3 regions of the Paenibacillus sp. FSL L8-0435 genome follow, and region 3 is predicted to be linked to each of the others. Evidence: predicted binding sites of a transcription regulator. Region 3 holds the regulator's gene; each other region holds the start of a gene.
The links. Region 3 encodes Rex, which represses fermentation and respiration genes when NADH is low (regulators of the CRP and FNR family bind a similar motif). Its sites were predicted from a motif close to TTGTGAAATATTTCACAA; they were not measured.

Region 1 (3,848 bases), 180 kb from region 3:
CTACGGCAAGAAAGATATTGCAGAACTTGAGAGCGCATCCATTCAGGTCCATCTAATTTACAAAAAAGCTGCAGAGTTATTCAAGCGCACAGCATATTCCCGATCGGTTAAGGATGATCTTGCCCAATTGAATACGCATTCTGTGAACAGCGATGGTCCGAGATTAGCTCCGGCGGTGCTGCAAAAATGGATTCAAACGTCCAGGGGCTGGAAGTGTATCGGATGTGAGCTGGGGCAACCTGATTCAACGATGTCTCAGATGGAAGAAACTATCCATGGTAAGCAATGGGTTCTGGATGTGGGAGAAGGTCGGCTGGTTCAGGCAGAAATGCTGATTCAGGCGGTTGTCTGGTCTCAATATGAGAAGATTCGAATGTTTGCACCATGGCTTGGTGATGAACCCTTTTATAGCGTGCAGGAATTGGATGTCATTGCCCGTTATATTGTGCCTACCTATTTCTCGGAACGACCTTTGCATGAGCAAGGCAAGGTATTCAAGGTACATCAACAATATGGGCAGATTCCGTTGTATCAGGAGTATGTAGATGCACCTTCATGCTGCGTACAGGTGGATGGTGGATTACTTGAAGGGCGATTGCTGACAGGGGTATATGTGTCTGAGGAGCAGTTCTTCGGACTTAATCCATATCTGAAAGATGGCGATGGAGGACGGACATACATGCAGGCTTGTGTCCAATGATAACGCAACCAATGATAACGTGAAAATAATTTAGATTGGAGAGCCTGTGTGCAGGCTCTCTTTCTTGTACAAGCCTTATTTGGAGGCGGAACCCTATAAAAGTAACGGCTTTGACACTTTTTTTTGCCGAAGGTTGTGCCATAATAGAGGTTATGGACAACAGGGTGAATGATTTTACGCAGGGTGGTGTTACCTACATGATGAAGAAAATCCCCGGTTACATAGGTGTATGTTTGCTCCTACTGGCGATCTTGGCTGGTTGTAGTGAGACACAGCCTTCTGAGCAGCCAATTGTCAAAGAGACAGAAACAGCGAATACAATCACAGTGGCTGTAGATGGCAGTACGTTTTTGCCTGATGCAACAAAGTCCATTAAGCGAGATTTTAGTGAGGGTTTGACAATCAAAAAAGCATTACTCAATAGCGGACTGGTTGATTTTACGGCAGATGGCAAACGGATTCAATCCGTCGGTGAAGTTTCTCTGGATTCTTCGCTTAGCTGGGCTGTCAAATTAAATGGCAAGGATATTGAGCAGGAAGATTGGGACATGGAGCTTCATGCCAAAGATGAAGTGATCATTTACGTGAAAGCCGCTGACAGTGGGGGGGATGGCGTTGCATATCAGACAACGTTACTCAAGGTTAGCGGTGGAAACATTATGCCAACTCTTAATCGTCAATATGCTGGCGTCTATGTTCAGGAGTGCACAGTTCGCGATGTGTTGAAGTCCAGCGGCATTGTAAGAATGTCGGAGAATAACAAATTTGTCGTTTCGGTCGAGAATGTCACGCCTCGTATGAATGAGCGGTGGGTCATTATGGTGAATGACAAAGAATTAATGGAAAATGGTTTGGACATGAAATTGAATCCACGTGATGCGGTAAAGCTTGAATTGACCAACGCATCCTAAGTATACCAAGAAGCCCAATCTCTTTTTAGAGAGATGGGCTTTTTTTCATTGAAATATATAAACAATTTCCGATTGCATAGTCAAATATTAAATACGACAGATCTCGTTCGGGCAAAGCTCACAGTGACAGATCCCTTGCAGCATCTTCAGATCTTTGATGACAATCATGCCATTGTCATATTCAATCCCATCTTTCTTACGCAGGTCGCTTAACATGCGGTTTACACTTTCACGAGTGGCTCCAATCATATTGGACAGATCCGTGTGGGTAATTTTTTTGTGAATAATGACATGCTCTCCATGAGGCTCACCATACGAATTCGACAACCGAATGAGGGTGGAGCAGAGTGCACCCGGTTTGCCGTATAACATGAGATCCCGGAATTTGGTCTGTGTCAACCGGTGGTGGATGCCCATCCATTTCATAAAGTCGATCGCAAAGTCACAATGCTGGCAGATTAACATCTCCAGGTCTTTATGCTCCAGTACACCGATCTCACTATCCTCTAATACTTCCGCAGAGAAGCTGTGTTTAGAGCCAAAGAAGGGATCAGCCTGCCCAATCATATCACCGGATTGATACATGTACATGATCAGTTCCTTGCCTTCATCCGTGGATTTGGTGATCTGGGCACGACCCCGTTTCATATAATAAAGTTTGTCAGAGATATCGCCTTCCCAGTACAGATGTGTACCTTCCGGATAGGTTCTATCTTTCATGGTAACCAACAGATGGTTGAAATTTGCTTCCGAGAAACAGTTGGTATTACCGCGCTTTTCCAGTACAGTTGTTAGTTCTCTCATAAGTCTATCTCCCCTTTGTGTCCATCGGACGACCTTCTGTAATAAGCAGTAGCCTCCGAGGTTCGCCGCAAACCGTTGCCGTCCTGATCAGGGTCATCTCGGCCGGGAAGAAGGACGGTACAAATTGCGGTGGTTCAATTTTTAAGTTCAGTATATACCTAATCTTACCGTTTGAGGGGGAAGGAAAGGGGGCAAAAATGACGAAATTTCAAACATTGTGATAAAATTCACTTTTAATGGGGAGGATGAATTTTACAGCCCTATATTTTAAATAGGAAGTGAAAATGGTCGTATGAAGGACACTACAAAACTTAAATTAAATTTGTTATACTTTGTGAAAAAAATCACATAATTAAGTTTATTGTCATGTTACGATGTGAATGTAAACGAGAGAGACAAACTAATACGAACCTTTAGGAGGATGAGGGAGATGGCTGTAAAGAACGAAGTCGCCCCAGCAAAAGAACCGACAGCAGGTCAGTATATTCAAACGTTAATCGACAAAGCGAATAAAGCACACGCTGCATTCATGAAGATGGACCAGAAGCAGATTGACCGGATTGTGCAAGCGATGGCGCTTGCGGGTCTGGATAAACACATGATGCTCGCTAAGATGGCCGTAGAAGAAACAGGCCGCGGAGTATATGAGGATAAGATCACCAAAAATATATTTGCAACAGAATATGTGTACCACAGCATCAAGTATGACAAAACCGTAGGTGTGATTGAAGATAACGAATATGAGAGCTTCCAGAAAATTGCGGAGCCGGTCGGCATTATTATGGGGATTACACCCGTTACCAATCCAACATCAACGACGATGTTTAAAGCACTGATCTCCATCAAGACGCGTAACCCGATCATCTTTGGTTTCCACCCATCTGCACAGAATTGTAGCCGGGAAGCTGCCAAAATCCTGCTGGAAGCGGCTGTGAAACATGGTGCACCAGCAGATTGTATTCAATGGATTGATGATCCTTCCATGGATCGTACAAACGAACTGATGAATCACAATGATGTGGCTCTCATTCTGGCAACAGGCGGATCAGGCATGGTACGTGCAGCGTACAGCTGTGGTAAACCTGCACTGGGCGTAGGACCGGGTAACGTACCTTGCTTCATCGAGAAAAGCGCGGATATCAATCAGGCAGTAACGGATTTGATCCTGTCGAAGTCTTTCGATAACGGCATGATCTGTGCTTCTGAACAAGCGGTCATCATTGAAGAACCGATCTTTGATCAAGTGAAGAAAAAAATGATTGCGAACGGCTGTTACTTTGTTAACAAAGATGAAGCAGCAAAATTGACAGCGGGTGCGATTAATGCCGAGAAATGTGCGGTGAACCCGGCGATTGTTGGTCAATCTGCGGTAAGCATTGCGAAATTGTGCGGTATTGAAGTTCCAGCAGGCACCAAAATTCTCGTGGCCGAGA
Region 2 (3,848 bases), 520 kb from region 3:
TAAACATAATTAATATTATGTAAACTAACATCTAATACCTAATATCTAAATAGTCATATAAGTAGAAGTCAAAACAAAAAACCATTTGCTTCTTCTCTCTGGAAGAAACAAATGGTCCTTTTAGCTAGCACAGATATCTTAATTCACAACGTTTAACATGCTAAATCGTTCACGATATGAATGAATGCGAGGCTAGATTATTCCAATCCAGCGATCTGTTCTTTTAATTTGTTAGCAGATGCCTGGAAAGCCACTTTCTCGGATTCATTCAGCGGAAGAGGCAGAATTTCGCGCACACCGTTGCGATCGACAACACATGGAACTCCGAGATAAACATCCGATACACCATTGTAGTCTTCAAGGTAAGTGGATACGTTCAGAACGGAGCCTTCGTTGCCGAGAATTGCAGCTACAATGCGGTCCAGAGCAAGGGCGATTGCATAGGAAGTCGCTCCTTTGGCATTAATAATCTCATACGCTGCATTTTTGGTACGGTCAAAGATATCCTGTTGTGTTTCTTCATCCAATTCCAGATCTGTTCCTGCAACGTTAGCCAGGCTCCATACCGGTACTTCGGAATCTCCATGCTCACCAATAATGTGTGCGTGAATACTACGCGGGTCGATCCCTTTATTTTTACCAATCAGGTAACGGAAACGTGCGCTATCGAGCAATGTACCTGAACCGATGACACGGGAAGCAGGCCATCCACTTTGTTTCCAAGAAGTATAGGACAAAATATCAACAGGATTGGTTGCAATCAGCAAAATACCATGAGAATTCACTTCAGTAATACGCTCGATAATATCTTTGAAAATGCTTGCATTTTTCTTCAGCAGATCAATCCGGGTTTCGCCAGGCTTCTGGGAAGCACCGGCTGTAATAATAATGATATCCGCATCTTTGCAGTCGGAATAATCGCCAGCCCATACTTTCACGCCTCCCGTAAATGGAAGACCGTGGTTCATATCCAGCATTTCGCCGGTTGCCTTATCATGATTCACATCCACAAATACCAACTCGGACGAACGCTGTCTCAACATTAGCGTGTATCCCGTTGTTGTTCCCACCGCACCCATGCCTACAATCACGACACGACTTGGTTTCAGAGCTGCACTATTTGTCATGTTCATATCATCTCCTTTTTGGGTTATACTCCCATCCATATTAAGGGATTAGAGAATATAAAGCGAGTGTTGTCTATAAAATAGTTCACATTTCATGTCTTTTTACCAATTATTCCGTCGAAAAACAGTTTAGGATGAAATTAATGGTAATAAATGTGCGACCTATAGCCCAGAGTATGAGCTGGAAAAAGGGAGTGGGTCAACCATGAGTCGGCAATTGAGCCTTTTACATAAGGTTTGTGGTAGAATAGGAGCAGTGGATTCTGATGAATCGTAAATAAAACGCCATAGGACAGGCATGCGCGCCTGTATATTGGATGAGAGAGGTGGAACCCACTTGCGTTTGCAATGGATTAAAATCGCGCAGACAGCATTGCTGTCTATAGGTATAGCAGCTGTATTGGCTGCATGCACCGACTCAGATCAACCTCCGGAAGCAGAACCTCCGCAGCAGCAGGAGGACGCCGGGAATACAGGGCAGACATTAACTGTCGTTCCCCCTGTGAACAGTACAGAATCTGCAGATATGGCCAAGTACCAAATACAGACCCGTTTGACCGATTTTCAGTTGCTCAATGACAACGGAGGATTGGCGTGGGGTGTGACGCGGAATGCACTGCGCCTGTACTACACTCAGGATCAGGGAAAGACCTGGACCAATATTTCACCTTCGGAAAATGTACAGTTTCCGGCTAACCCTAAATATGGACAAAGCATTTATTTTGTAGATCGTGCACATGGTTGGATTGTTCGTGAAGGCATGGGTGGAACAGATACCATGGTGCTTCGCACCAACAATGGGGGCGTAACCTGGAGCCTGTCTTCTCTGTCCAAGACGGATAAAGTGACTGCGATCTCATTTGTATCTCCTGAGAAAGGCTGGATTCTCACCACGGTCGATACCGCTATTGGTAAACAGGACAAGAAACTTTACTTCACCGAGGACGGTGGAATTACCTGGAATCGGATGTCATCCAGTGATGAAGATGGCAAACAGGAAGCAGAAGAGATTTCCAAACGTGGATACACCATGGGGATGACTTTCTCGGATCCAAAACATGGTTTCTTAACAGCGCTGGAGTTCGGCACACCGAAGTTATATGTAACATCAGACGGCGGAGAGAACTGGAATACTGGACCAACCTTCTTTGATCGAAACAAATTCAACGGGTGTGGTAATTTCAGTGTTAGTTCACCACAATTTTTTGGACGTGAAGCGCAATCAGCTTGGATGTCAATGTCCTGTTCTCAAGGGGAGAGCACGACATTCAATGGATTCTTTACCACCGATGGCGGAAAGAGCTGGAAGCTGTCCAATTTCACTTTAAACAAACAAACGGGTCCAAATCGTAACCTTTCACCGGTATTTCTGAACGCATCGGAAGGTTGGGCGATGCAAAAGGGCATAACCTACCACACCAAGGATGCGGGCAAAACATGGAGCGTTCTTCCTGCAAGCAGTGTACTGGAGAAAATTCTCGAAGACTATCCGGAGATTGTGAAGATGCAGATGGTTACCCCCAAGCTTGGCTGGATATTGGTTGAAAATACAGATGCCAAAAGATCGTTGTTATTGCAAACGGTAGATGGCGGTGTACATTGGAAAGTACTCTAAAGTAGGGTGTTATCGATGTGAATAGATAGGAGAAAGGAGAGGAGCCTAAGGGTTCCTTTTCTTTTTTGTTTAGTTTGTGAAATAAATCACAAATAAATCCACTAGAAGGTGATATATTTAACTCAACAAGAGAAGGAGTGATGAAGATGAGAACCAACGGTCAAACTCAAATCACGCAGGCGGATGAATTAACCAGATATATGCTTCAATTGTGCTACACATGTGACGATGCGAATCGTTGTACAACAGAGGAAGCAGTGAAGGCTTGCATGGCAGAACACGCACAAGCAGACCAGCCCGAACCAGCCGAAGGTGAAGATGTAACTCGCGAGTTTATGGATCTGATGTACGCTTAGGCTAATCATTCACAGAGAACGCTCCTGCGGGAGGGTTCTTTTTGATTTGGAGAGAAATGTATGCGCTTTTAAATTCACTTCGCAAATATTGCAGCATGGGTTATTATAGAAATAATTAAGGTAAATTACTCAAAATGTGGAATTGTTTATTGACTCTTAGTTTGGAGGAAGGTGACAAGGATAAACGTAGTATTCATTAAACCAATGGCTTGTTTTGGGATACCAAAGGACAACTTTTGTCATCCACAAATGTGTTGCTGCAGAAGAGGATAGACTGTTTATAAAAAATGTTACTTTGATAATTGATGCAACTGTAAAATGATGATTTTGCTAATAAAGCAAAGATGCTCCCTGTAACCTTTGTGATAAAGGCACGAAAACTATAGGGGCATGAAGTTAGTATAAATGAATTGAATCTACTTGGAATTGAATTTACGAATTAAAAGGAGAAATTAACTTGCATAGATTATCTTCAGAAAATTCCGGACTTATTGTTTCTGCTCATTTTGATACATTACCTGCGTTAAATTCTTTTTATATTGATTTTGAGGATGGAGAAACAATTAATGTAGAAGATGGGTACGCTACCAAGCAAAAGCGCTTATTTCGGGTTCATCATAAAGATGTGGATAACATGATTTCAAGTGTAGGTGAAAGTAATTTTTTTTCATTACATCGCGTGTTCCTAAGCTACTATGAAGCGCACTCTAAATTAGGACACCTTTGGAGTCATCAGGTTACTAAAGAAGT
Region 3 (3,848 bases):
CGAGACATTCCGATGCTGACCCAAGTGGTTCCGTTCCCGTTTAAAGCTGCTGTCTTCAAAGGGCGTGGACATTACCTGTGCCTGCGCAAATTTGAACACAAAATCAATAAACGTGAATTCGCCACACCTAAAGAGGATTATTTCACAGCAGCTCAGATGATTGTCTGGCTTACGCAGACCGAAACCGGAGATGATGAGGAGCTTAACCTTAGCGGACGCGGAGGGGACTTCTGGGAGACCGTACAGAGTGAATCCGAATCATGTCTGGGAAGATCCTGTCCATGGTTCCGCAAATGTTTCTACCATCGTGCCAAACATGAAGCAGGGTTGTCTGATATCGTAATCACCAATCACTCCAAATTATTTACGGATGTGAAAGCCGCGCATCAGCTGCTGCCAGCCTATGAGAGTCTTGTGATCGATGAGGCACATCATCTGGAGGATGTCGCTGGTAAACATCTTGGAATGCATATGAAATATTTCACCTTGGTTCATACACTGACCCGCCTATTTAAAGACAGTCGTAATGGTCAGCTGCCTATGCTTCGTTCCCAGTTATCCGGGCATGAAAATTCAGTGCAATGGGGCTCCATGGTGGATCAGATGTTCCCGCTGGCTGTTGAGGTCAAGGAACTGTGGGATCGTATGAGCGATGCCTTGTTCGGTCTGTTGCCTGAACGAAGTGATGCTTCACCGGGAGAGACGGGGCAATTTTCACTGCGTCTGAAAGCATCTCAGAAACCGGCAAAATGGGAGGAGCTGCAGGATCTGGAGAACCAGATCTATGTGACTCTGGGTGATTTGGTTCGCAAAGGGGACAAATTGCTGCTTGAGGTGAAAGAGGATCAGGATGATTATCAATCGGATAGTCTGATCACGGACATTACAGGATTGTTGAAAGATCTGACCACATTGAAGGAGAATCTTCGTTTCTTCATGCGCATGGATGATGCCAAAACGGTATACTGGATGGAAGCTAGCGGCCAGTTCCGCAGTAAATCTCTCCAGCTGTATGCCGTACCTGTAGATGTCAGTGCACAGCTTAAGGATTTGTTTTTTGACAAAAAGAAAAGTGTTGTGCTTACATCGGCTACGCTCTCTGTGGATAAGTCATTCCAGTTCATGATTGAACAGCTTGGCTTGCAGGAAGCTTCCGAGAATAATCGGCTGTTAACGTCGATGCTGCCATCACCTTTCAACTATCGCGATCAGGCACTTCTGGTGATTCCGCGTGATTTCCCGAGTGTGAAGGGAAGTGTGGGTGATGCGCACTTTGTTAATATGCTGGTGCAATCACTCGCAGAGACGGCAATTGCTACGCGTGGACGCATGATGGTTCTGTTTACTTCATACAAGATGCTGCGACAGGTCTATGATCCGCTGAAGGAGGCACTGTCTGGTAACGACATCTCGTTGCTTGGGCAAGGCGTTGACAGTGGAAGTCGTTCCAAATTGACTCGCAGGTTCCAAGATGCCAAAGCAACGGTACTTTTGGGCACAAGCAGCTTCTGGGAGGGTGTAGATATCCCGGGAGAGGCCCTAACCTGTCTCGCTATTGTTCGACTGCCTTTCCAGCCACCGAATCATCCGTTGGTGGAAGCCAAGAGTGAGCTGCTTCAGGAACAGAAGAAAAATCCGTTCATGAAACTGTCCGTGCCGCAAGCGGTCATTCGTTTCAAACAGGGATTTGGCCGGTTGGTGCGTACAGCGAAGGACAGAGGAATTGTCATTGTTTATGATACACGGGTGATTGAAGCGTACTATGGTAAATTCTTTTTATATTCATTACCTGGTCCCAAAATGGAACACATGCTCACGGAGCAGATGGTTCCACGAATTACCGAGTGGTTGGAAAAACCTGCTAATGAACAAAAATAATGGTTGTTTTGTTCGTTACATCATTGCATGACACTATTGTTTGGCGTTAAACTTTATTAGATATTTCCGTATCCGATTAAAGCAGTTGCACGTAAGAACTTATAACCTAAATTACAAGGAGCATTCTGTATAAAATGTCACGTTTATCTTTGAGTTTATACAGAATGCTCATCTTTTCATCTATTATTTTATCGTGGCCTTGGTAAGGGGGAGCAAGAATGAAATCGGATAAAATTTCGGAAGCGGTGGTACGACGTCTGCCTGTATACTTGCGTTATTTGAACGAGTTGCATCAGCGTGAGGTGGCTACTGTTTCTTCTCAAGAGCTTGGACAGAGGCTGGATCTGAATCCGGCCCAAATTCGTAAAGACCTGGCTTACTTCGGTGATTTTGGTCGTAAAGGGATCGGGTATGATGTATCCTATCTGATCGAGAAAATTCGTCACATTCTCAAGATCGATCAGCAAATTAATGTAGCTCTGGTAGGCGCGGGTAATCTAGGTCAAGCCTTGTCCAACTACAACGCATATCTGAAAGACAACATGAAGATTGTTGCTGTATTTGATGCATATGGACCGAAGATTGGTAGTCAAATCAACAGTTTGACGGTAAAACCAATGGATGAATTGACGGAAGCGGTTAAAACGGATAACATCCGCATCGGAATTATCACGGTTCCGGATACGGAAGCCCAAAATGTAGCCGATCAGCTTATTGAATCCGGAATCGAAGCGATCCTTAATTTTGCACCAACAATTCTAAAAACACCGCCGCATATCCGCATTCACCATGCTGACTTTACAACGGATCTGCTTAGTTTGGCCTATTACTTGGAGACTGGAAAGGACGACGAGGAAGATGACAACAAATAGATGGGTAATCCACAACGGCAAATTTGCCGTTAATGAAGGCGGCACAACATGGAACGTGGTCCAAGGATACATGGTTGTTGAGAATGACAAGATTGTGCATATTGGTGAGACATTGCCGGATGAAGACAAAAATAGTACCAAGGTAGATGGAAAAGGACTGTTCTTCCTGCCGGGTCTGATCAATACGCATGGTCATGCAGCGATGTCGTTGCTCAGAGGGCACGGAGACGATCTTGCATTGCAAGTATGGTTGCAGGAAAAAATGTGGCCGATGGAAGCGAAAATGACTTCAGAAGATGTATATTGGGGAACCTCGCTATCGGTGCTTGAAATGTTGAAAGGCGGAACTACAGCTTTCCTGGACATGTATGATCACATGGATCAAGTGGCCAAAGTTGTGGAGCAATCCGGCGTTAGAGCAGCACTGGCACGTGGTGTAATCGGGCTGTGCTCGAAAGAAGAGCAATTGCGGAAGCTGGAGGAGTCGGCAGCGTTTGCACGTGAGTGGAATGGACAGGCAGATGGTCGTATTACAACCGTAATCTCGCCACATGCCCCATATACATGCCCTCCTGACTACATAGAGAAGCTTGTACAGGTCGCGAATGACCTAAACCTTCCTCTCCATACACATATGTCTGAAACGCTTCGTGAGGTGGAGCAGAACGTGGCTGATTATGGACTGCGTCCTGTGGCACATCTAGAGAAACTGGGATTTTTCTCCCGTCCATCCCTGGTTGCACATGCGGTGCATCTGAATGATGAAGAGATTGAGATTCTGGCCCGTCATGATGTGGCTGTATCCCATAACCCGGGAAGTAACCTGAAACTCGCTTCCGGTGTTGCGCGGGTACCTGCGATGCTGAAAGCAGGAGTTACCGTGTCACTCGGAACAGACGGACCAGCAAGCAACAACAACCTGGATATGTTCGAGGAAATGAGACTGGCTGCATTGATCCACAAAGGTGTATCTGGTGACCCGACGGCAGTACCGGCAGGCGAAGCGTTACTACTCGGAACGTTATATGGTGCCAAATCCATCTTCTTGAACAATACCGGAGCGCTTCAGGTCGGCATGAAGGCTGATTTTATCGCCCT

Region 1: a site for Rex is predicted at 2,748-2,765, ahead of adhE (bifunctional acetaldehyde-CoA/alcohol dehydrogenase). Genes of this name have one in related genera too.
Region 2: a site for Rex is predicted at 1,201-1,218, ahead of NST33_RS17035 (L-lactate dehydrogenase). Genes of this name have one in related genera too.

The regions. Positions count from the first base shown of each region.
Region 1 is NZ_CP150185.1:4,640,362-4,644,209, reverse strand. Features, by position in the region: gene NST33_RS20665 (hypothetical protein) at 1-700, shown strand, start outside; gene NST33_RS20660 (hypothetical protein) at 865-1,611, shown strand; gene NST33_RS20655 (Crp/Fnr family transcriptional regulator) at 1,699-2,415, opposite strand; gene adhE (bifunctional acetaldehyde-CoA/alcohol dehydrogenase) at 2,846-3,848, shown strand, end outside.
Region 2 is NZ_CP150185.1:3,936,778-3,940,625, reverse strand. Features, by position in the region: gene NST33_RS17035 (L-lactate dehydrogenase) at 198-1,127, opposite strand; gene NST33_RS17030 (YCF48-related protein) at 1,465-2,742, shown strand; gene NST33_RS17025 (hypothetical protein) at 2,889-3,098, shown strand; gene NST33_RS17020 (hypothetical protein) at 3,556-3,848, shown strand, end outside.
Region 3 is NZ_CP150185.1:4,456,826-4,460,673, reverse strand. Features, by position in the region: gene dinG (ATP-dependent DNA helicase DinG) at 1-1,878, shown strand, start outside; gene NST33_RS19735 (redox-sensing transcriptional repressor Rex) at 2,097-2,750, shown strand; gene NST33_RS19730 (amidohydrolase) at 2,737-3,848, shown strand, end outside.